DNA from 2 places in the Pseudomonas sp. DCA-1 genome. Region 1 is predicted to be linked to the other one. Evidence: predicted binding sites of a transcription regulator. Region 1 holds the regulator's gene; the other holds the start of a gene.

Region 1 (11,181 bases):
ATCGGTGACCGCGTGTCACGCTTTGCCAGCGTGCACTACCGTGTCGAAGGGCCATGGAAAGAGCCTAGAATCACATTTGTGAAACCTTTCGAAAAATCCCGCTAGGAGTACCCATGAAGGCAGCGGTAATCCAGATGGTCAGCCAGGACGACCTGCAGTCCAACCTGCAGCGTGCCGGTGCCCTGTTGGAGCAGGCCGCGTCCGGCGGCGCACGGTTGGCGGTGCTGCCGGAAAACTTTGCCGCCATGGGGCGCAAGGACGCTGCTGCCATCGGCCGTGCCGAGGCCTTGGGGGAAGGGCCTATTCTGCCATGGTTGAAACGCACCGCCCGCGACCTCAAGTTATGGATTGTTGCCGGTACCTTGCCATTGCCACCGGTCGGCCAGCCCGATGCCAAGGCCCATGCGTGCTCGCTGTTGATCGATGAACACGGCGAGGTGGTGGCACGGTATGACAAGCTGCACCTGTTTGACGTGGATGTGGCCGACAACCGGGGCCGCTACCGCGAGTCGGATGACTACGCGCAGGGTGCTCAGGTGGTGGTGGCTGATACGCCGGTCGGGCGGCTTGGGCTTAGCGTGTGCTACGACCTGCGCTTTCCCGAACTGTACAGCGCGCTGCGCGCCGCCGGCGCGGAGCTGATCACCGCACCGGCTGCTTTTACTGCAGTGACCGGCGCAGCACATTGGGAGGTGCTGGTGCGAGCCCGGGCCATCGAAACCCAGTGTTATCTGCTGGCTGCGGCACAGGGCGGCGCCCACCCTGGCCCACGGGAAACCCATGGCCATGCGATGATCGTCGACCCTTGGGGACGCATTCTCGCAGAACAGGCGCAAGGTGAAGCGGTACTGCTTGCCGAGCGCGACATTGAAGAACAAGTGTCCATTCGGACGCGCATGCCGGTGGTATCGCACCGGCGCTTTTTTTCGCAGGGCGCGTTGCGGCCTGCGCACACCTCGGAGTGACTATGAGCCAGATGTTATCCACCGTCAGTGAGCAGCTCCTGGCCCCAGGCGGCTTGACCCTGGACAGCCTGCAGAGCGTGCTGGGTGAGTTGGCTGGCCCCGGCATCGACGCCGCCGACCTGTACTTCCAGGGCCAGATCTCGGAAACCTGGGCGCTGGAAGACGGCATCGTCAAAGAGGGCAGCTTCAACCTCGACCAGGGCGTGGGCGTGCGTGCCCAGTCCGGCGAAAAAACCGGCTTCGCCTACAGCAACGCGATCAACCTTGAAGCGCTTACCTCGGCAGCCCGTGCCGCCCGTTCGATTTCCCGTGCCGGGCAAAACGGCAGGGTGCAAGCTTTCCGCAGTCAGGAGGTGGCCGCCCTGTATACCGCGGACAACCCGTTGGACGTGCTCAGCCGTGCCGAAAAGGTCGAGCTGCTTAAGCGTGTCGATGCCGCCACCCGTGCTCTGGACCCGCGCATTCAGCAAGTCAGCGTGAGCATGGCCGGGGTCTGGGAACGCATCCTGATTGCTGCGGCCGATGGCAGCCTGGCTGCCGACGTACGCCCGCTGGTGCGCTTCAATGTCAGCGTCATCGTCGAGCAGAATGGCCGTCGCGAACGTGGCGGACAGGGCGGTGGCGGCCGTACCGACTACCGTTTCTTCACCGAAGAGCGGGTCATGGGGTATGCCCGCGAGGCGTTGCGCCAGGCCCTGGTCAACCTGGAAGCGATACCGGCACCGGCCGGTACCTTGCCGGTGGTGCTGGGCTCGGGCTGGTCGGGCGTGCTGCTGCATGAAGCGGTCGGCCACGGCCTGGAAGGTGACTTCAACCGCAAGGGCAGTTCGGCGTTCAGCGGCCGGATTGGCGAGAAGGTGGCGTCGAGCCTGTGCACCATCGTCGACGATGGCACCCTCGAAGGCCGCCGCGGTTCTCTGAGCGTGGATGACGAAGGCACCCCGACCGAATGCACCACGCTGATCGAGAATGGCGTGCTCAAGGGTTACATGCAGGACAAGCTGAACGCGCGCCTGATGGGCATGGCTGTGACCGGTAACGGCCGTCGTGAATCCTACGCGCACCTGCCGATGCCACGCATGACCAACACCTACATGCGTGCCGGCGAAAGCGACCCGCAGGAGATCATCGCGTCGGTGAAGAAGGGTATCTACTGCGCCAACCTCGGTGGTGGGCAGGTGGATATCACCAGCGGCAAGTTCGTGTTCTCCACGAGTGAGGCCTACCTGATCGAAGACGGCAAGATTACCGCGCCGGTGAAGGGCGCAACCCTGATCGGCAATGGTCCGGAGGCGATGAGCCGGGTTTCGATGGTCGGTAACGACCTGGCACTGGACAGCGGGGTAGGGACGTGCGGCAAGGACGGGCAGTCGGTGCCGGTCGGGGTGGGCCAACCTACCTTGAAACTGGATGCGATTACCGTGGGCGGTACCGGGGCTTGATGGTTTCGGGAACCGTTGTGGGAGTGGCGATGCCCACTCCCACAGCGGCCCAGCCTGTCAGCGTAGCCCGCGCTGCAACTCGTCGAGGTCGCGAATGTACTTGAACACCTTGCGCGCGGCGGCAGGCGGTTTGTTCCGCGCCTTCTCGTGCTGGGCATGGCGCACCAGCGAGCGCAACTGCTGGCGGTCGGTGTCGGGGTACTCGTTGACGAAGCGCTCGAGGTCTTCGTCGTTACCGTCGATCAACCGGTCACGCCAGCGCTCCAAACTGTGGAAGCGTTCGTTGTACTGGCGAGTCGAGCTGTCCATCTGCTCGAGCAGGGCGTGGATGGCATCGAGGTCTTGCACGCGCATGAGCTTGCCGACGAACGACATGTGGCGTTTACGGGCGCCATGAGCGGTGTGCTTGCTGGCTTCGGCCAGTGCCTTGCGCAGCTCGTCGGTCAATGGCAGGCGCGCCAAGGTATCGGCCTTGAGCGTGGTAAGCCGCTCGCCGAGTTCGACCAGCGCATGGAGTTCGCGCTTGATCTGGGTTTTGCTTTTTTCGCCGTCGAAGGCGTCGTCGTTTGAATCAACCATGGTGGCAGTCCGCTAGAAATCGCCGCCATGATAACCAGTCGGGGGCCGCTTGTCCGGCCCGGTCGTAGAATGACCCCAAGCCGTACGCAGAATTTGAGTGGAGAGAACCATGAGTGCAGTCCAGAGCGTAGGTCCGAAAGACTTGCCAGCATTGCAGGAACAGGTCGAGGCGATCATCGCCGAGGCGCGTCGTCAGGGGGCCAGTGCCTGCGAAGTGGCGGTGTCGCTGGAGCAGGGGCTGTCCACCACCGTACGCCAGCGGGAGGTCGAAACGGTCGAGTTCAACCGCGACCAGGGCTTTGGTATCACCCTCTATGTCGGCCAGCGTAAAGGTTCGGCCAGCACCTCTGCCAGTGGCGCGGAGGCGATTCGCGAGACTGTCGCCGCAGCGCTGGCAATTGCCAGGCATACCTCCGAGGATGAATGCTCGGGCTTGGCCGACGCGGCGCTGATGGCGCGTGAAATCCCTGATCTGGACCTGTACCACGACTGGGATATCGAGCCCGAGAAGGCCATTGAAATGGCCCTGGCCTGCGAGGCGGCGGCGTTCGACGCCGACCCGCGCATCCTCAACGCTGATGGCACCACCCTCAATACCCACCAGGGCTGCCGCGTGTATGGCAACAGCCATGGGTTCATCGGTGGCTACGCCTCGACCCGCCACAGCCTGAGCTGCGTGATGATTGCCGAAGGCGACGGGCAGATGCAGCGTGACTACTGGTACGACGTGAACCGCCAGGGCAACCTGCTGGCCGACCCGCGCAGCATCGGCGTGCGCGCTGCCCAGCGTGCTGCCAGCCGCCTTGGCGCCCGGCCGGTGCCGACTTGCGAGGTACCGGTGCTGTTCTCGGCCGAATTGGCCGGTGGTCTGTTCGGTAGCTTCCTGTCGGCCATTTCCGGCGGCAACCTCTACCGCAAGTCGTCGTTCCTGGAGGGTACCATTGGTCAGCGTCTGTTCCCTTCCTGGCTGACCCTGGACGAGCGTCCGCATATTCCGCGTGCGTTGGGCAGCGCCGCGTTCGACGGTGATGGCCTGGCCACCTATGCCAAACCGTTTGTCGACAAAGGCGAGCTGGTGTCGTACTTGCTGGGTACCTATTCCGGGCGCAAGCTGGGTTTGCCAAGTACGGCCAATTCCGGTGGCGTGCACAACCTGTTCGTCAGCCACGGTATCGAAGATCAGGCCGCGCTGATTCGCCGCATGGGCCGCGGGCTGCTGGTGACCGAGCTGATGGGGCATGGCTTGAACATGGTGACGGGGGACTATTCCCGTGGTGCGGCGGGGTTCTGGGTCGAAAATGGCGAGATCCAGCATGCCGTGCAGGAAGTCACCATCGCCGGAAACATGAAAGACATGTTCCAGCAGATTGTCGCGATTGGCAGCGATCTTGAAACCCGCAGCAATATCCATACGGGCTCGGTGCTGATTGAGCGCATGACCGTTGCTGGTAGCTGATCGTTAGCCCGCGAACGGGCTGCTACAGGCTCTAAACTTTTTCTGCAAATCCTAAGACCCGGCCCTTGCGCCGGGTTTTTTGTTTCATCATCCCCTCTTGTAATGATTATGGTTGTCATTTAATAATCAATATCATTATCCGTTAACTCGGCGATGATGTTCATGAAACCCGTCCTCCGCGAACTGCCCTACCTGGAAAACTGGCGCTGGCTCAGCCGGCGTATTCGCTGTGCGCTCGAGCCCGACGAGCCGCGCCTGATCGAGCATTACCTGGCCGAAGGCCGCTATCTGGTGTGCTGCACCGAAACCTCGTCTTGGACGGTGGCGCTGACAGCGTTTCGCCTGCTGCTGGATACCGCCTGTGATCGCATGCTGCCTTGGCATTGGCGTTGCCTGTGCCTGGATCAGGCATGGCGTCCTCTGTTGGACCTGCGCAACCTCGACCGTCAGGAACAGAACCAGCGCTGGCAGCCCTACGCCTTGCAGTTGGCCAATTGCCGCCTGCTGCCTTCGATTTCTCCCGATGAACTGATGCAAGGATTTGATGATGAGTGATACCCGTATCGAGCGTGACAGCATGGGTGAGCTGCAGGTGCCGGTTCAGGCCCTTTACGGCGCCCAGACCCAGCGCGCGGTCGACAACTTCCCGATCAGCGGCCAGCGTATGCCGGCACAGTTCATTCGTGCCTTGTTGCTGGCCAAGGCCGCTGCGGCCAAGGCCAACGTCGAACTGGCGCAACTTTCTGCCGGGCAGGGTCAGGCTATCGTCAAGGCGGTTGAGCGACTGCTGGCCGAGGATTTCATCCAGCACTTCCCTGTCGATGTGTTCCAGACCGGCTCTGGCACCAGTTCGAACATGAACGCCAACGAGGTTATCGCCACCCTGGCTTCCCATGTACTGGGTGAGGCGGTCAATGCCAATGACCACGTCAACTGTGGCCAGAGCAGCAATGACATCATCCCGACCACCATCCACGTCAGCGCTGCGCTGGCCCTGCACGAGCAGTTGCTGCCAGCCCTGACGCACTTGGTGCAGGTGATCGAGGTCAAGTCGGCACAAGTACATCAGTACGTGAAGACCGGTCGTACTCACCTGATGGACGCGATGCCGGTGCGCATGAGCCAAGTGCTGGATGGCTGGGCTGCGCAGATCAATGCTGCCAAGGCGCACATCGAAGCGATGCTGCCGCACTTGCAGGCGCTGGCCCAGGGCGGAACCGCCGTGGGTACCGGCATCAATGCCCATCCGCAGTTCGCTGTCGGTTTCGCTCGCCAGCTCAGTGGCCTGACCAAGATCGAGTTTACGCCCGGCCAGAACCTGTTCGCCCTGATCGGCTCGCAGGACACGGCCGTGGCTTTGTCTGGCCAGCTCAAGACCACCGCCGTGGCGCTGATGAAGATCGCCAACGATCTGCGCTGGATGAACTCCGGCCCGCTGGCCGGTTTGGGCGAAATCGAGCTGCAAGCTCTGCAGCCGGGCTCTTCGATCATGCCAGGCAAGGTCAACCCGGTGATCCCGGAGGCCACTGCCATGGTCGCCGCCCAAGTGATTGGCAACGACGCGACCATCGCCGTCGCGGGCCAGGCCGGTAACTTCGAGCTGAACGTGATGCTGCCGGTGATCGCTCGCAACCTGCTGGAAAGCATCGAGCTGATGGCCAATGTCAGCCGCTTGCTGGCCGACAAAGCCATCGCCAGCTTCAAGGTCAACGAAGACAAACTCAAGGAAGCCCTCGCGCGCAACCCGATCCTGGTCACTGCGTTGAATCCGATCATCGGTTACCTCAAGGCCGCCGAAATCGCCAAGACCGCCTACAAGCAGGGGCGCCCAATCATTGATGTGGCGCTGGAGCACACCGATCTGTCCCGCGATCAGCTTGAAGCGCTGCTGGACCCGGAAAAGCTCACCGCCGGGGGTATCTGACACTGCGTCACCGCCCAGAACCCATGCCTACGGAATTCACTGACATGCACCATACCTTGCCTGCATTGCCATACGCCTACGACGCGCTGGAGCCACACATTGATGCCCAGACAATGGAAATCCACCACACCAAGCATCACCAGACTTATGTCAACGGGCTCAATGCCGCCGTTGAAGGTACCAAGTGGGCCGAATGGCCGGTGGAAAAACTGATCGCTGCCGTCAAGCAACTGCCGGAAGACCTGCGTGGCGCTGTGACCAACCACGGCGGCGGGCACGCCAACCACGGCCTGTTCTGGACTGTCATGTCACCTCAGGGCGGTGGCGAGCCCGTGGGTCTGCTGGCGCAAGCTGTCACTGCCCAACTTGGCGGTTTCGAGGCTTTCAAGGAGGGTTTCACCAAAGCCGCGTTGACCCGCTTCGGCAGCGGTTGGGCCTGGCTCAGCGTAACGCCGCAAAAAATGTTGGTGGTGGAGAGCAGCGGCAACCAGGACAGCCCGCTGATGCACGGCAATGTGCCGATCCTGGGCCTGGACGTGTGGGAACACGCGTACTACCTCAAGTACCAGAATCGTCGCCCGGAATACATCGGTGCCTTCTACAACGTCATTGACTGGGTGGAAGTCGAGCGTCGCTACCTCGAAGCCCTGAAGTGAGTCGGACCGGTATGCGCTCTTGGCGAGCTTTAGGCTGTGTACAGGCTTCTGTCTGATGATGGTGATGGATGCCGCGATGTCCTGACATTGTGCAAGCGCAGGTGTGCGAGGTCTATTCGCCTTCGTCAAAGAAGTTGTTGATCAGCTCGACCAGTGCGTCCATGGCGTCGCTGTCCTGCTCGCCCTCGGTATGCAGGTGCACCTGGGTGCCTTTGCCTGCTGCCAGCATCATCACCGCCATGATGCTCTTGCCATCCACCAGCTTGTCCGGGGCGCGGCCAACCCGTACCTGGCAGGGGAAGCGGCCGGCCACCCCGACGAACTTGGCTGCCGCCCGGGCATGCAGACCCAGCTTGTTGATGATGGTGATTTCGCGGGCGGGCATCGTGGGGCGGATCCTTGGGCTAGAGGTCGCGATGGCGGACCTGGACGTTTTTCAGGGTTTGCTGCAGCTGTCGACCAAGGCGCTCGGTGATGTACACCGAACGGTGATGGCCGCCAGTGCAGCCGATGGCGATGGTTACGTAGGCGCGGTTGCTGGCAGCGAAGCGGGGCAACCATTTGAGCAGGTAGCTGGAGATGTCGTTGTACATGTCTTCGACATCCGCTTGTGCAGCCAGGTAGTCGATCACGGGTTGATCGAGGCCCGAGTGCTCACGCAGTTCTGGCTTCCAGTAGGGGTTGGGCAGGCAGCGCACGTCAAAAACCAGGTCGGCGTCAACCGGCATTCCCCGCTTGAAACCGAACGACTCGACCAGAAACGCTGTGCCAGGCTCGGGCTGGTTGAGCAGGCGCAGCTTGATCGAGTCACGCAACTGGTACAGGTTCAGGTTGGTGGTGTCGATCTTCAGGTCGGCCAGGTCGGCAATGGGTCCCAACAACTCGCTTTCCACGCGAATCGCTTCCGCGAGCGAGCGGTTGGCGTTGGTCAGAGGGTGTCGCCGGCGGGTTTCCGAGAAACGTTTGAGAAGGACCTCTTCATCGGCATCCAGGTACAACACGTCGCACTGGATGTGCCGGGCGCGGGCTTCTTCAAGCAGTTCAGGGAAGCGTATCAGGTGGCTGGGCAGGTTGCGCGCATCGATTGACACCGCCACCTTGGGCTGCAGCAAATCGGTGTTGATCAGTGCATTTTCCGCCAACTGCGGCAGCAGCCCAGCGGGCAGATTGTCGATGCAATAAAAACCGCTGTCTTCCAGGACATCGAGGGCGGTGCTCTTGCCGGAGCCGGACCGGCCGCTGACGATGATCAGGCGCATGTTCAGTGCTCGTTCTGTACGTCCAGGACAACCTGGAACAGAGCCTCATTGCTGGTGGCCGCGCGCAGCCGATCACGAACCTCCTTGCGATCGAGCATGCTGGCGATCTGACGCAATAGCTCAAGATGGGCATCGGTGGCCGCTTCGGGCACCAGCAGCACAAACAGCAGGTCCACTGGCGCGCCATCGATGGCGTCGTAATCAATAGGGGCTTCCAGGTGCAGCAGAGCGCTGACTGGAGCTGAGCATCCTTCAAGGCGGCAGTGCGGGATGGCGATGCCATTGCCGAATCCGGTAGAGCCGAGCTTTTCCCGGGCTACCAGTTTTTCGAAGACGTCCTGCATCTCCAGTTCTGGCACTTGGTCGGCGATGACAGTGGCGACCTTTTCCAGGGCGCGCTTCTTGCTGCCGCCCGGCACGTTCACGAGGGAACGGCCGGGGGTCAGGATGGTTTCAAGTCGGATCATGGATGAGGGGGATCAGCGGGCAGCTGCACCTTGCAGCAGGCTTTGCTGTTTTTCCTTGTGTTTTTTCAGTTGGCGGTCGAGCTTGTCGGCCAAGGCATCGATCGCTGCATACATGTCTTCGTGTTCGGCGTTGGCTACCACTTCGCCGCCGGGAATCTGCAGGGTCGCCTCGACCTTCTGCTGAAGCTTCTCGACTTTCATGATTACCTGCACGTTGGTGATCTTGTCGAAGTGACTCTCCACGCGGGCGAGCTTTTCAAGCACGTAATCGCGCAGTGGCTGGGTGACTTCTACATGCTGTCCACTGATATTGACTTGCATACAGCTTCTCCTTTGTTGCCCGTGCATAAAGAGGCAGGTCTTGCACCTGCCACGAAAACGCTGTGGCTCATCTCAGGGGCTACATCAGTCGCTTGCGTTCGCTCGACGGTGCGATGCCGAGGGACTCGCGGTACTTGGCGACGGTGCGACGGGCTACCTGGATGCCTTGTGCCTCCAGTAAACCAGCGATCTTGCTGTCACTCAATGGCTTTTTCTGATTTTCCGCCGCAACCAGTTTCTTGATGATCGCGCGGATCGCCGTGGACGAGCATTCTCCGCCTTCGGAGGTGCTGACATGGCTGGAGAAAAAGTATTTCAGTTCGTAGATACCGCGCGGGGTGTGCATGTATTTCTGCGTGGTAACCCGCGAGATGGTCGATTCGTGCATGCCTACTGCTTCGGCAATGTCATGCAGTACCAACGGCTTCATCGCTTCGTCGCCGTGGTCGAGGAAGCCGCGCTGGTGCTCGACGATCTGCGTGGCCACCTTCATCAGGGTTTCGTTACGGCTTTGCAGGCTCTTGATGAACCAGCGCGCTTCCTGTAGCTGGTTGCGCATGAAGGTGTTGTCGGCGCTGGTGTCGGCACGTCGCACGAAGCCGGCGTACTGCGGGTTGACGCGCAGGCGTGGGATGGCTTCCTGGTTCAGCTCTACCAGCCAACGGTCGCTGTCCTTGCGCACGATGACGTCGGGCACCACGTACTCGGGCTCGCTGGACTCGATCTGCGAACCAGGGCGCGGGTTAAGGCTTTGCACCAGTTCGATGACCTGGCGCAGCTCGTCTTCCTTGATTTTCATCCGCCGCATCAGCTGGCTGTAGTCACGGCTGCCGAGCAGGTCGATGAAATCGGTGACCAGACGCTTGGCTTCGGTCATCCACGGGGTTGTAGCGGGCAGTTGGCGCAGTTGCAGCAACAGGCATTCGCCGAGGTTGCGAGCACCGACGCCAGCCGGCTCGAACTGCTGGATGCGGTGCAGTACTGCTTCGACCTCGTCCAGCTCGATATCCAGCTCCGGGTCGAAACCGGCGCAGATTTCTTCGAGGGTGTCTTCCAGGTAGCCCTGCCCGTTGATGCTGTCGATCAGGGTGACGGCAATCAAGCGGTCGGTGTCGGACATCGGCGCCAGGTTCAACTGCCACAGCAGGTGGCTTTGCAGGCTCTCGCCGGCCGATGTGCGTGTGGTGAAGTCCCACTCGTCGTCATCGTTGCTCGGCAGGCTGCTGGCGCTGGTCTGGTAGATGTCTTCCCAGGCGGTATCGACCGGGAGCTCGTTGGGGATGCGCTCGCTCCACTCACCGTCTTCCAGGTTGTCGGCGCTGACGGCGCTTTCCTGGAAGCTGTTGTCCTGAACTTCGGCGGCCGGCTTGTTCTCGGCGTTGTCGGCCATCGGGTCGCTGTTGTCGAAGTCTTCGCCGTCTTCCTGACGTTCGAGCATCGGGTTCGACTCCAGCGCTTCCTGGATTTCCTGTTGGAGGTCCAGGGTTGAGAGCTGGAGCAGGCGGATGGCCTGTTGCAACTGAGGAGTCATCGTCAGTTGCTGGCCCATTTTTAGGACGAGCGATGGTTTCATGGCAGGGGCTTAATACCTTGTTCGCCGGCGCGCATGCGCCATCCACTACACGAGGGCGCCGGAGCGCCAGATCAAGCAAGTTTTATGCCTTAAATTGTAGCGTTTGCCTAGAGTACCGTAACAACTTTACCCGCAGTCTCACGGCTGTTAGCCAGTACTTCAGGCGCTTGCCGGGTCAGAGGCGGAACTCATGGCCCAGGTAAACTTCTTTGACCAGATCGTTTGCCAGGATGGTTTCTGCGTCGCCTTCAGCGATCAGTCGGCCATCGTTGACGATGTAAGCGGTTTCGCAGATATCCAGCGTTTCACGCACGTTGTGGTCGGTAATCAGTACACCGATACCCTTGGCCTTGAGGTGGTGGATGATCTGCTTGATGTCGCCAACCGAAATCGGGTCGACACCGGCGAACGGTTCGTCCAGCAGGATGAACTTGGGCGCTGTCGCCAGGGCGCGGGCAATCTCGACGCGGCGGCGTTCGCCACCGGACAGGCTCATGCCGAGGTTGTCGCGGATGTGGCTGATGTGGAACTCCTGCAGC
Region 2 (11,181 bases), 540 kb from region 1:
TGGTTTTCACCACGTCCATGCCCACGCCACGCCCGGACACATCGGAAATCTCGGTCTTGGTCGAGAAGCCCGGGGCGAAGATCAGGTTGTAGCAGTCCGACTCGCTCAGGCGCTCGGCAGCGTCCTTGTCCATCAGGCCCTTTTCCACCGCCTTGGCGCGCAGGATGTTGGGGTCCATGCCCTTGCCGTCGTCCGAGATCGACAGCAGGATGTGGTCACCTTCCTGTTCGGCCGACAGTACTACGCGGCCGGTACGCGCCTTGCCAGAAGCTTCACGCTCGTCGGGCATCTCGATACCGTGGTCGACAGCATTGCGCACCAAGTGCACCAACGGGTCGGCCAAGGCTTCTACGAGGTTCTTGTCAAGGTCGGTCTCTTCGCCGACCAGCTCCAGGTTGATCTCTTTCTTCAGCTGGCGCGCCAGGTCACGGACCAGGCGCGGGAAGCGGCCAAAGACTTTCTTGATCGGCTGCATGCGGGTTTTCATCACCGCGGTCTGCAGGTCAGCGGTGACCACGTCGAGGTTGGACACGGCCTTGGACATGGCCTCATCGCCGCTGTTCAGGCCCAGGCGCACCAGGCGGTTACGCACCAGCACCAGTTCGCCGACCATGTTCATGATCTCGTCCAGGCGCGCGGTATCGACGCGCACCGTGGTTTCTGCTTCGCTGGCAGCATGCTTTTCGGCGGCCGGGGCCGGCGCGCGAGGCGCCGCGGCAGGTTTGCTGGCCGGCGAAGGCGCTGGTGCAGCGGCTGGCTTGGCCACCGGCTGGCTTTCGGCCTTGGCGGCAGCCGGCGCTTGCGCCTGGACAGCAGCCGGGGCTTCTACAGCGGCAACATCGCCACCGAACTTGCCCTTGCCGTGCAACTGGTCCAGCAGGGCTTCGAATTCGTGCTCGCTGATTTCATCACTGGCTGCGCTGCTGTCTGGCACGGCAGGCGCTGGTGCCTGGGTGGCTGGCAAGGCATCGACCTGGAAGGTGCCCTTGCCATGCAGTTGGTCGAGCAGCGATTCGAATTCGGCGTCGGTGATTTCATCACTGGTCGCTTCGCTGCTGACGGCAACCGGCGGCGCCGCAACCTCGACACTGAACTGGCCCTTGCCGTGCAACTGGTCGAGCAGCGACTCGAACTCGGCGTCGGTGATTTCATCACCAGCACCGCTGACGGTCTCGCCCTGCATCTGCTCGTCGGCCGCTGCTTGCGCCTTGACCGCATCGAGCGAATCGAGCAACTGCTCGAACTCGCTGTCAGTGATGTCCTGGTGCTGCTCGTCGGCATCGGCCGATGCCGCAACCGCCACGTCGGCAACCGGTGCCGGCGCTGCAACAGCTTCGGCTCCGCCAGGTTCGGCCAGGCGCGCCAACGCCGCCAGCAGCTCGGGGGTGGCCGGCGTCACTTCGGAACGCTCGCGCACCTGGCCAAACATGCTGTTCACTGTATCCAGTGCCTCGAGCACCACATCCATCAGTTCCGCATCGACCCGGCGCTCACCTTTGCGCAGGACGTCGAACACGTTCTCGGCGATATGGCAGCACTCCACCAGCTCGTTCAGCTGAAGGAAGCCGGCGCCCCCTTTTACAGTGTGGAAACCGCGAAAGATCGCATTGAGCAGGTCGGCATCGTCAGGTCGGCTTTCCAGCTCGACCAGTTGCTCGGACAATTGCTCAAGAATTTCGCCGGCTTCTACCAGGAAATCCTGGAGGATTTCTTCATCGGCGCCGAAGCTCATCAAACGTGCTCCTTAAAAACCAAGGCTGGACAGCAGATCATCGACATCGTCCTGACCGGACACGACGTCTTCACGCTTATCGGCATGAATCTGCGGACCTTCACCCCGAGTCGGATGTTTTTCTCGATCTTTTTCTGCACGCAATTGATCGTGATCATGGTTTATACCGGCAAAGCGGTCGACCTGGCTGGCCATCAGCACCAGCTTGAGCAGATTGCTCTCCACCTCGGTCACCAGTGTGGTGACGCGTTTGATCACCTGGCCGGTCAGGTCCTGATAGTCCTGGGCCAGCAAAATGTCATTGAGGTGCCCGGCAACCTTTCGGTTACCCTCGGCGCTGTGCGTCAGGAAACTGTCGACTCGCTTGACCAGATCACGAAATTCCGGCGCAGCCACTTCGCGGCGCATGAAACGCTGCCAGTCGGTACTCAGGGCCTTGGCCTCGCTGGCCAGTTCATTGAGCACCGGCGTGCTTTCCTCGACCAGATCCATGGTGCGGTTGGCCGCGCCCTCGGTGAGCTTGACCACATAGGACAGGCGCTCGGTGGCGTCGGTAATCTGCGACACCTCTTCTGCCTGCGGCATGGTGGGGTCGATCTGGAAACTGACGATGGCACTGTGCAGCTCGCGAGTCAGCTTGCCGACTTCCTGATACAGGCCGCGGTCGCGGGTCTGGTTCAGCTCGTGAATCAGCTGCACCGCCTCGCCGAAACGGCCCCGTTCCAGGCTTTCGACCAACTCCTGGGCATGCTTCTTCAGGGTCGATTCGAACTCGCCCAAAGACGTTTGTGATGAATCCATGACGCGCCCCCCGTAACGTGACTCAGCCGTTGACGCGTTCGAAGATCTTCTCGATCTTCTCTTTGAGCACCTGAGCGGTGAACGGCTTGACCACATAACCATTGACGCCGGCCTGGGCCGCTTCAATGATCTGGTCGCGCTTGGCTTCAGCAGTCACCATCAGTACCGGCATGCTTTTCAGCTTGTCACTGGCACGCACTTTACGCAGCAGGTCGATGCCGGACATGCCCGGCATGTTCCAGTCGGTTACCAGGAAGTCGTAGTGACCGTTCTCCAGCATTGGCAACGCCGTGGTGCCGTCATCGGCTTCCTCGGTGTTGGTGAAACCCAGGTCACGCAACAGGTTCTTGATGATCCGCCGCATCGTCGAAAAGTCGTCAACGATGAGGATTTTCATGTTCTTGTCCAATTAGACCTCCAAGCAGTCTCAAACGCGCTCGGCCTACCGAGCACGCACTCATTCAATTCGGTACAACGTGGAAAACGACTGCAACGACAGCGGGCTCAACGCGCCCGCCATTCCCCCAGGCGGCTACGCAGGCGCGCGGCACACTGGCTGTGCAACTGGCTGACCCGCGACTCGCTGACACCCAGCACCTCACCGATTTCCTTGAGATTCAGCTCTTCGTCGTAGTACAGCGCCAGCACCAGGCGCTCACGTTCCGGCAGGTTGGCGATAGCCTCGGTCAGGGCAGCCTGGAAGCGGTCCTCTTCCAGCCCCCGCGCAGGTTCGACCTGGCCACTGGCGCCATCCTCATGCAGCCCTTCGTGCTCACCGTCCTGCAACAGGTCGTCGAAGCTGAACAGGCGGCTGCCCAGGGTATCGTTCAAAATCCCGTAGTAATCATCGAGACTCAATTGGAGTTCGGCAGCAACTTCATGATCTTTAGCGTCACGGCCTGTTCTGGCTTCAACCGCACGCATCGCGTCACTGACCATACGGGTGTTTCGGTGTACCGAACGCGGCGCCCAGTCACCTTTGCGTACTTCGTCCAGCATGGCCCCGCGGATGCGGATGCCAGCATAGGTTTCAAAGCTGGCGCCCTTGCTGGCGTCGTATTTGTTAGCCACTTCCAGCAGCCCGATCATGCCGGCCTGGATCAGGTCTTCGACCTGCACGTTGGCCGGCAAGCGCGCCAGCAGGTGGTAGGCGATGCGCTTGACCAGCGGGGCGTAGCGTTCGATCAGCTCGTACTGGGCGTCCTTCGACGCCCGGCTGTACATCTTGAAACCGCTGGCGTTCATAGCACGGGCCCCGCGCTGGTGGGTTGCACCAAGCGCTCGACAAAGAACTCCAGATGGCCGCGCGGGTTGGCCGGTAGCGGCCAGCTATCGACCTTCTGGGCAATCGCCTTGAAAGCCAGCGCACACTTGGAGCGAGGGAAGGCTTCGTAGACGGCACGCTGCTTCTGTACCGCCTTGCGCACGCATTCGTCGTACGGCACGGCACCCACGTACTGCAGGGCAACGTCAAGGAAGCGGTCGGTGACCTTGGTCAGCTTGGCAAACAGGTTGCGCCCTTCCTGCGGGCTCTGCGCCATGTTGGCCAACACACGGAAACGGTTCATGCCGTAGTCACGATTGAGCAGCTTGATCAACGCGTAGGCATCAGTAATCGAAGTAGGTTCATCACACACCACCAACAGCACTTCCTGGGCGGCGCGAACGAAGCTGACCACCGAGTCACCGATACCCGCAGCGGTATCGATCACCAACACATCGAGGTTGTCGCCGATTTCGCTGAACGCCTGGATCAGCCCGGCGTGCTGGGCTGGGGCCAGGTGCACCATGCTCTGGGTGCCCGAGGCTGCCGGCACGATGCGCACACCGCCAGGGCCCTGCAGCATCACGTCACGCAGTTCGCAACGCCCTTCAATGACATCGGCGAGAGTACGTTTGGGGGCAAGGCCCAGCAACACGTCGACATTGGCCAGGCCCAGGTCGGCGTCCAGCAGCATGACCCTGCGGCCAAGCTCGGCCAGCGCCAGGGACAAGTTCACTGAAACGTTAGTCTTGCCGACGCCACCTTTGCCGCCGGTCACGGCGATCACCTGTACGGGATGCATGCTACCCATGTCTGTTCTTTACCTTGTCTCGCTGGGACTCAGGCCACACGTAGGGCAATTCTGCGTGCCCTTTGGCATAGCTACTTTGCACACGCTTCATGGTCAACCCGCTCGCCGTGGGTTGTGATAGAGATCAGCGAACATGTCGGCCATGGCCTCTTCGCTGGGCTCGTCCTGCTGCTGCACATTCACCGCGCGCGAAACCAACTGGTGGCCCCGCGGCAAGTGCAAGTCGTCAGGAATGCGTGGCCCATCGGTAAGATAGGCCACTGGCAGTTCATGACTGATGGCAAGACTCAACACATCGCCAAGGCTTGCCGTTTCATCGAGCTTGGTCAGGATGCAGCCGGCCAGGCCACAGCGTTTGTAGCTGTGGTAGGCGGCGGTCAGCACCTGCTTCTGGCTGGTGGTGGCCAGCACCAGATAGTTCTTCGCGGCAATGCCACGCCCGGCCAAGGTTTCCAGTTGCATGCGCAGCGCAGGGTCGCTGGCCTGCAGGCCGGCAGTATCGATCAGCACCACGCGCTTGCGCAGCAGCGGCTCCAGCGCTGCTGCCAGCGACTGGCCCGGGTCGACGTACGTCACCGGCACGTTGAGGATGCGGCCCAGGGTCTTGAGCTGCTCCTGGGCGCCGATACGGAAGCTGTCCATGCTCACCAGCGCCAGATTCTGCGCGCCGTACTTGAGCACGTAGCGCGCGGCCAGCTTGGCCAGGGTGGTGGTCTTGCCCATACCCGCCGGGCCGACCACGGCGATCACGCCGCCCTCTTCGATCGGCTCGATTTCAGGTATTTCGATCATCCGCGCCAAGTGAGCCAGCAGCATGCGCCAGGCCTGGCGCGGCTCTTCGATCTCGGCGGTCAGGTCCAGCAGCTCGCGGGCGATCGGCCCCGACAGGCCGATGCGTTGCAGGCGGCGCCAAAGGTTGGCCTGCTGCGGCTTGCTGCCCTGCAGCTGATTCCAGGCCAGCGAACCGAGTTGCACTTCCAGCAACTCGCGCAGGCCCGACAGCTCGGAACGCATGGCATCGAACAGGCGCGGATCAACCGGTGCAGCAGCCGGTGCGGCAGCAGCCTCGGGGGCCTCGACATGCGGCTCGATCAACGGTTCGGCAGCGGTCAAAGATTGCCCGGCGAACAATTGGCGGTTGTTGTCGCTGCTGTCCTGACGGTGGTCCAGCTCGGCCTGGGCACTGGCAATGCGCGTATGGGTCTTGCGCAGTTCTTCTTCCAGCTCGGCGTTGGGCACACGCGGGGCCAGGGCGGACAGCTTGTAGTCCAGCGCGGCCGTCAGTTCGACACCACCGGCAATGCGGCGGTTGCCAATGATCGCGGCATCGGCGCCCAGCTCGTCACGGACCAGCTTCATGGCCTGACGCATATCGGCGGCGAAAAATCGCTTAACTTGCATTATCCCCTACCTCAGCCGTTAGGGCCCACTGTGGCAACGATGGTGACTTGCTTGTTGTCAGGTATTTCCTGATACGCCAGAACATGCAAATTCGGTACAGCCAGGCGACCGAAACGCGACAACATGGCGCGGATCGGGCCGGCGACCAACAGGATGGCCGGCTGACCCTGCATTTCCTGGCGCTGGGCCGCCTCGATCAGCGAACGTTGCAGCTTCTCGGCCATGCTAGGTTCCAGAAGAACACCATCTTCCTGACCCTGCCCGGCCCTTTGCAGACTATTCAGCAAAATCTGTTCCAACCTTGGCTCCAGGGTAATCACTGGCAGCTCCGACTCAACGCCGACAATGCTTTGCACGATGGCACGACACAATCCGACGCGCACTGCCGCCACCAGTGCGGCGGTATCTTGACTCTTGCCGGCGTTGTTCGCGATGGCCTCGGCAATACTGCGAATATCGCGCACTGGCACCTGTTCAGACAACAGTGCTTGCAGCACCTTGAGCAGCCCCGACAAGGAAATGACACCCGGCACCAGCTCTTCTGCAAGTTTAGGCGATGCCTTGGCAAGTACTTGCAGCAGTTGCTGAACCTCTTCGTGACCGATCAGCTCGTGGCAATGTTTCTGCAGGATCTGGTTGAGGTGGGTGGCCACCACGGTGCTGGCATCGACCACGGTGTAGCCCAGCGACTGCGCCTGGGAACGCTGGCCAACATCGATCCACACCGCCTCCAGGCCAAACGCCGGATCGCGCGCGGCAATACCGTTGAGGGTGCCGAACACCTGCCCCGGGTTGATCGCCAGTTCGCGGTCCGGATAGATCTCCGCCTCGGCCAGAATCACCCCCATCAGGGTCAGGCGATAGGCGCTGGGTTGCAGGTCGAGGTTGTCACGAATGTGCACGGTGGGCATCAGGAAACCCAGGTCCTGCGACAGCTTCTTGCGCACGCCCTTGATCCGCGCCAGCAACTGGCCACCCTGGTTGCGATCGACCAGCGGGATCAGCCGATAGCCAACCTCCAGGCCGATCATGTCGATGGGGGTGACGTCATCCCAACCCAGTTCCTTGGTTTCCAGCGCGCGTTGTGGCGAGGGCAGCAGGTCCTGCTGGCGCTGCGCCTCTTCCAGGGCTTTGACCTTGGCCTGCTGCTGTTTCTTCCACACCAGGTAGGCGCCCCCACCGGCCAGCAGGCCGAGACTGAGGAACGCCACGTGCGGCATGCCCGGCACCAGTCCCATGACGATCATCAACCCGCCAGACACAGCCAGGGCCTTGGGCGAATCGAACATCTGCCGATTGATCAGCTTGCCCATGTCCTCGGAGCCCGACGCGCGGGTTACCATGATCGCGGCGGCGGTGGACAGCAGCAGTGATGGCAATTGCGCCACCAAACCGTCACCGATGGTCAGCAAGGCGTACACCTTGCCGGCCTCCGTGAAACTCATGCCGTGCTGCATCATGCCGATCAATATGCCGCCGATCAGGTTGATGAACAGGATCAGCAAGCCGGCGATGGCATCACCGCGCACGAACTTGCTGGCACCGTCCATCGAACCGTAGAACTCGGCCTCCTGCGCAACCTCGGCACGGCGGTGCTTGGCCTGGGCCTGATCGATCAGGCCGGCATTGAGGTCGGCGTCGATGGCCATCTGCTTGCCGGGCATGGCGTCGAGGGTGAAACGCGCACTCACTTCCGAGATACGCCCGGCCCCCTTGGTCACCACCACGAAGTTGATGATCATGAGGATGGCGAACACGACGGCACCGACCACGTAGTTACCGCCGATCACCACCTCACCGAAGGCCTGGATCACTTTACCGGCAGCGCCGTGGCCCTCCTGGCCATGCAGCATGACCACACGGGTGGACGCCACGTTCAGGGCCAGGCGCAACAACGTGGCCACCAGCAGGATGGTGGGGAACGCGGCAAAGTCGAGCGGACGCAGGGCGTATACACACACCAGCAGCACCACGATCGACAGGGCGATGTTGAAGGTGAAGAACACGTCGAGCAGGAACGGCGGTATCGGCAACATCATCATTGCCAACATCACCAGCAGCAACAGCGGCACACCCAGGTTGCCCCGGCCGAGCCCGGCCAGGTTGTTACGGGCGTTGCTGATTAACTGAGTGCGATCCACCGCGAGTCCTCTTGATGCAAAACTTTGACGCCCAGGGGGCGCCTGCGGCTGGCATTGCAAGAAGCTTTCCAACTTTGGCAGACACCCACACGAAAAGATGAACCGGGCGAGCACCACCGCGTTGACGGGTGGCTCATGAGCAGGCAATCACCAAGAAAAACGAGACCTCCCGCCCAATCGCCTCTACGGCAATGGCCCAAGGCTTAAGCTCTTGGAAAGCCACGGAGAGGGTGGCGCCACGACAAAAAAATCTGAGCGACTTGATCATGCAAAAGCTCACGGTTTCTATGCGGATGTAGAGAGCCAATGACTACTCAAAGGCATGAACATCATGCCAACTGCTCGATGGTAGCTCTAGTGAGTCTGTGATACCTTCGCCAGCGCTTTTGACTACATCGCTAGACCCGGAGAACATGGTGGCGAACTCTCTCGATAGCTTTATCGTTCCTGACAAACATCGCCATAAAACCGCGATGGATTATGTAGTCGAGTCGCTACGCGAAGGCATACTTTCTGGCGCAATAGCTGAAGGTACGGCTTTGCGCCAAGAAGAGCTAGCCTCAAAATTCGGTTTGAGTCGAATGCCGATAAGGGACGCCATAAGGCAGTTGGAAGCCGAAGGGCTTGTTACCTACGAAGTCCATAAAGGAGCCTCTGTAGCGATCATGACGATTGAGGACATTGTCGAGATCTATGATATGCGGATAATGGCAGAATGCACCGCCTTGGACTTTGGTTTTGACAACATCGTAGAAAATGATCTGGCGCAGATGTACGAACTCATATCTGCCATGGAGCATGCCACCGACCCGCACCACCTTAGCGAACTCAATGAAAAGTTCCATCACTTTCTTTATTCAAAAGCAAAGCGCCCCAGGTTACTTGCATTGATTAAGTCCCTTCATGACTCGGTGGATCGCCATCTTCGTTTTTTGTTGACAAATCTCGACTACCACAAGAAATCACAACAGGATCATAAAAACATTTTGAGCGCTTGCGCTCAGGGTGATCGCGAAGCCGCCAAGCACTTTTTAGCCGAGCACCTTGCCGAGGGACGAGATGCAATCGTTACGTTTCTTGAGACACGGCGTCGACAGGATATGTCATAAACGATCTTTCGATGCTGATGAGAGCGCATATTCGACTAGCGCTCCTACCAACTTCGGCGGGGGGTAACCGGAGCACTCAAACATCTTCGGGTACATACTGGCACTCGTAAATCCGGGCAAGGTGTTGACCTCATTGAGAATGATTGCACCCTCTTCTGTCAAGAAAAAATCCACCCTGGCGTACCCCTTCAGATCAAGGCATCTAAATGCCTGAACAGATAAATCCTGAATGCGCGCGACAATGTCAGGTGGCAATAAGCTTGGCACACGAAGACCTGTCACACTGTTGGAATCATATTTCGCCTGATAATCGTAATAGGTGTGCTCTTCCTTTTTGAGTATTTCACCCACCACCGAGGCCATCAAGCCCTCCTCAAGTTCGAGCACACCACACTCTATCTCTCTACCACAGATTTCAGCCTCCACCAGCACCTTTGTGTCCTCTCGTGCTGCAATAGCAAATGCCGCAGCATATTCTAAGGCGTTGGAGACCCTAGACACACCAATCGATGAGCCCGAAGTGGCGGGCTTTACGAAGAGCGTGCTGCTACCCAGGCACTCAACCAGCTCTTCCCAAGGACGCATGGAATTCATGGCCAGCCAAGGCCCCACAACTAGCCCGGAAGACTGGACCATTCTCTTCGTGACATCCTTATCCATGGACATTGCCGAACCTAGCACCCCGGAGCCCACACAAGGCAAACCGCACATCGCTGCCAATCCTTGAATCGTTCCATCCTCCCCCCACCGACCATGCAGTACCGGGAAAAGCAAGTCGATCCCAATCTCGACCGTGTCGCTCCCTTGGATTGTGTATGAGAGCGAGGGATGTCCTGGACGAATTGAAAGCAACGGAGCCGACCGGTCAACCGCACCTGGGAACTGGCACGGCTCTCCTTGATACCTCCAGTTGCCCTCACGATCTATCCCCACACAGTGCACCCTGTGACCGAGAGCCATCAGCGCCGCGTGGATTGTAGCAGCGGAGCGGAGCGCCACTGAATGCTCTGAACTCCTCCCCCCAAAAACCAGTGCGATCACATTTTGTTTCATTTCGATAGACCTCAGCCGGGCAATTTTGGCTACTGTATCCAATATCCAAAAAAAATAACAACGGCATTTGCCTACCCGCGAATACGGTAGCGGCGGCGACGGTGAACGGTGGGTGGAAATTGGCCAGCAGGGCCGGCCTCTTCGCGGGTGAACCCGCTCCTACGACGGCCTGCGCCCAACCACCGACCTGTGTCCACCACCGTGGTAGGAGCGGGTTTACCCGCGAATACGGTGGCGGCGGCAACGGTGAACGGGGGTGGAAATTGGCCAGCAGGGCCGGCCTCTTCGCGGGTGAACCCGCTCCTACGACGCCTGTGCCCAACCACCGACCTGTGTCCACCACCGTGGTAGGAGCGGGTTTACCCGCGAATACGGTAGCGGCGGCAACGGTGAACGGCGGGTGGAAATTGGCCAGCAGGACCGGCCCTTTCGCGGGTAAACCCGCTCCTACACGACGGCCTGCGCCCAACCACCGACATGTGTCCACCACCGTGTAGGAACGGGCCCGCCCGCGAAAGGGCCTGAAGCCGTGACACAAGGTCAACTGTCACGCCGCAAATCCGGCGGGATCGGCAGGTCGTCTTTCAGCGGCTCCGGCCGCTTGCCCTTGCCAGCCCGGTACTGCCGGATCTGGAACACATACGCCAGCACCTGCGCCACCGCCAGATACAGCCCCGCCGGGATCTCCTGCTCAAGTTCGGTGGAGTAATAGATCGCCCGCGCCAGCGCCGGCGACTCGAGGATTTGGATGTTGTGCTCCACGCCAATTTCACGAATCTTCAACGCCATGAAATCGCTACCCTTGGCCAGCAGCAACGGCGCCGCACCGCCCTTCTCCGGGTCGTACTGCAAAGCCACCGCATAATGCG

What was found. Region 1 encodes sigma-54, which starts transcription at its own class of promoters, with help from an activator protein. Its sites were predicted from a motif close to ANTGGCATNNANNTTGCTNT; they were not measured.
Region 2: the regulator sigma-54 is predicted to act here: its motif matches at 8,204-8,223, upstream of flhA (flagellar biosynthesis protein FlhA).

The regions. Positions count from the first base shown of each region.
Region 1 covers NZ_CP169881.1:1,473,617-1,484,797, forward strand. The annotation lists gene ACE4QZ_RS07105 (YhdP family protein) at 1-105, shown strand, start outside; gene ACE4QZ_RS07110 (carbon-nitrogen hydrolase family protein) at 114-965, shown strand; gene tldD (metalloprotease TldD) at 968-2,407, shown strand; gene yjgA (ribosome biogenesis factor YjgA) at 2,465-2,986, opposite strand; gene pmbA (metalloprotease PmbA) at 3,096-4,442, shown strand; gene ACE4QZ_RS07130 (hypothetical protein) at 4,596-4,997, shown strand; gene ACE4QZ_RS07135 (class II fumarate hydratase) at 4,990-6,366, shown strand; gene ACE4QZ_RS07140 (superoxide dismutase) at 6,411-7,022, shown strand; gene ACE4QZ_RS07145 (HPr family phosphocarrier protein) at 7,135-7,407, opposite strand; gene rapZ (RNase adapter RapZ) at 7,427-8,281, opposite strand; gene ptsN (PTS IIA-like nitrogen regulatory protein PtsN) at 8,284-8,748, opposite strand; gene hpf (ribosome hibernation-promoting factor, HPF/YfiA family) at 8,761-9,069, opposite strand; gene ACE4QZ_RS07165 (RNA polymerase factor sigma-54) at 9,149-10,642, opposite strand; gene lptB (LPS export ABC transporter ATP-binding protein) at 10,818-11,181, opposite strand, start outside.
Region 2 covers NZ_CP169881.1:2,015,806-2,026,986, reverse strand. The annotation lists gene ACE4QZ_RS09725 (chemotaxis protein CheA) at 1-1,732, opposite strand, end outside; gene ACE4QZ_RS09720 (protein phosphatase CheZ) at 1,745-2,533, opposite strand; gene ACE4QZ_RS09715 (chemotaxis response regulator CheY) at 2,556-2,930, opposite strand; gene fliA (RNA polymerase sigma factor FliA) at 3,038-3,778, opposite strand; gene fleN (flagellar synthesis regulator FleN) at 3,775-4,608, opposite strand; gene flhF (flagellar biosynthesis protein FlhF) at 4,702-6,009, opposite strand; gene flhA (flagellar biosynthesis protein FlhA) at 6,021-8,150, opposite strand; gene ACE4QZ_RS09690 (GntR family transcriptional regulator) at 8,564-9,259, shown strand; gene ACE4QZ_RS09685 (D-alanine--D-alanine ligase family protein) at 9,254-10,312, opposite strand; gene flhB (flagellar biosynthesis protein FlhB) at 10,853-11,181, opposite strand, start outside.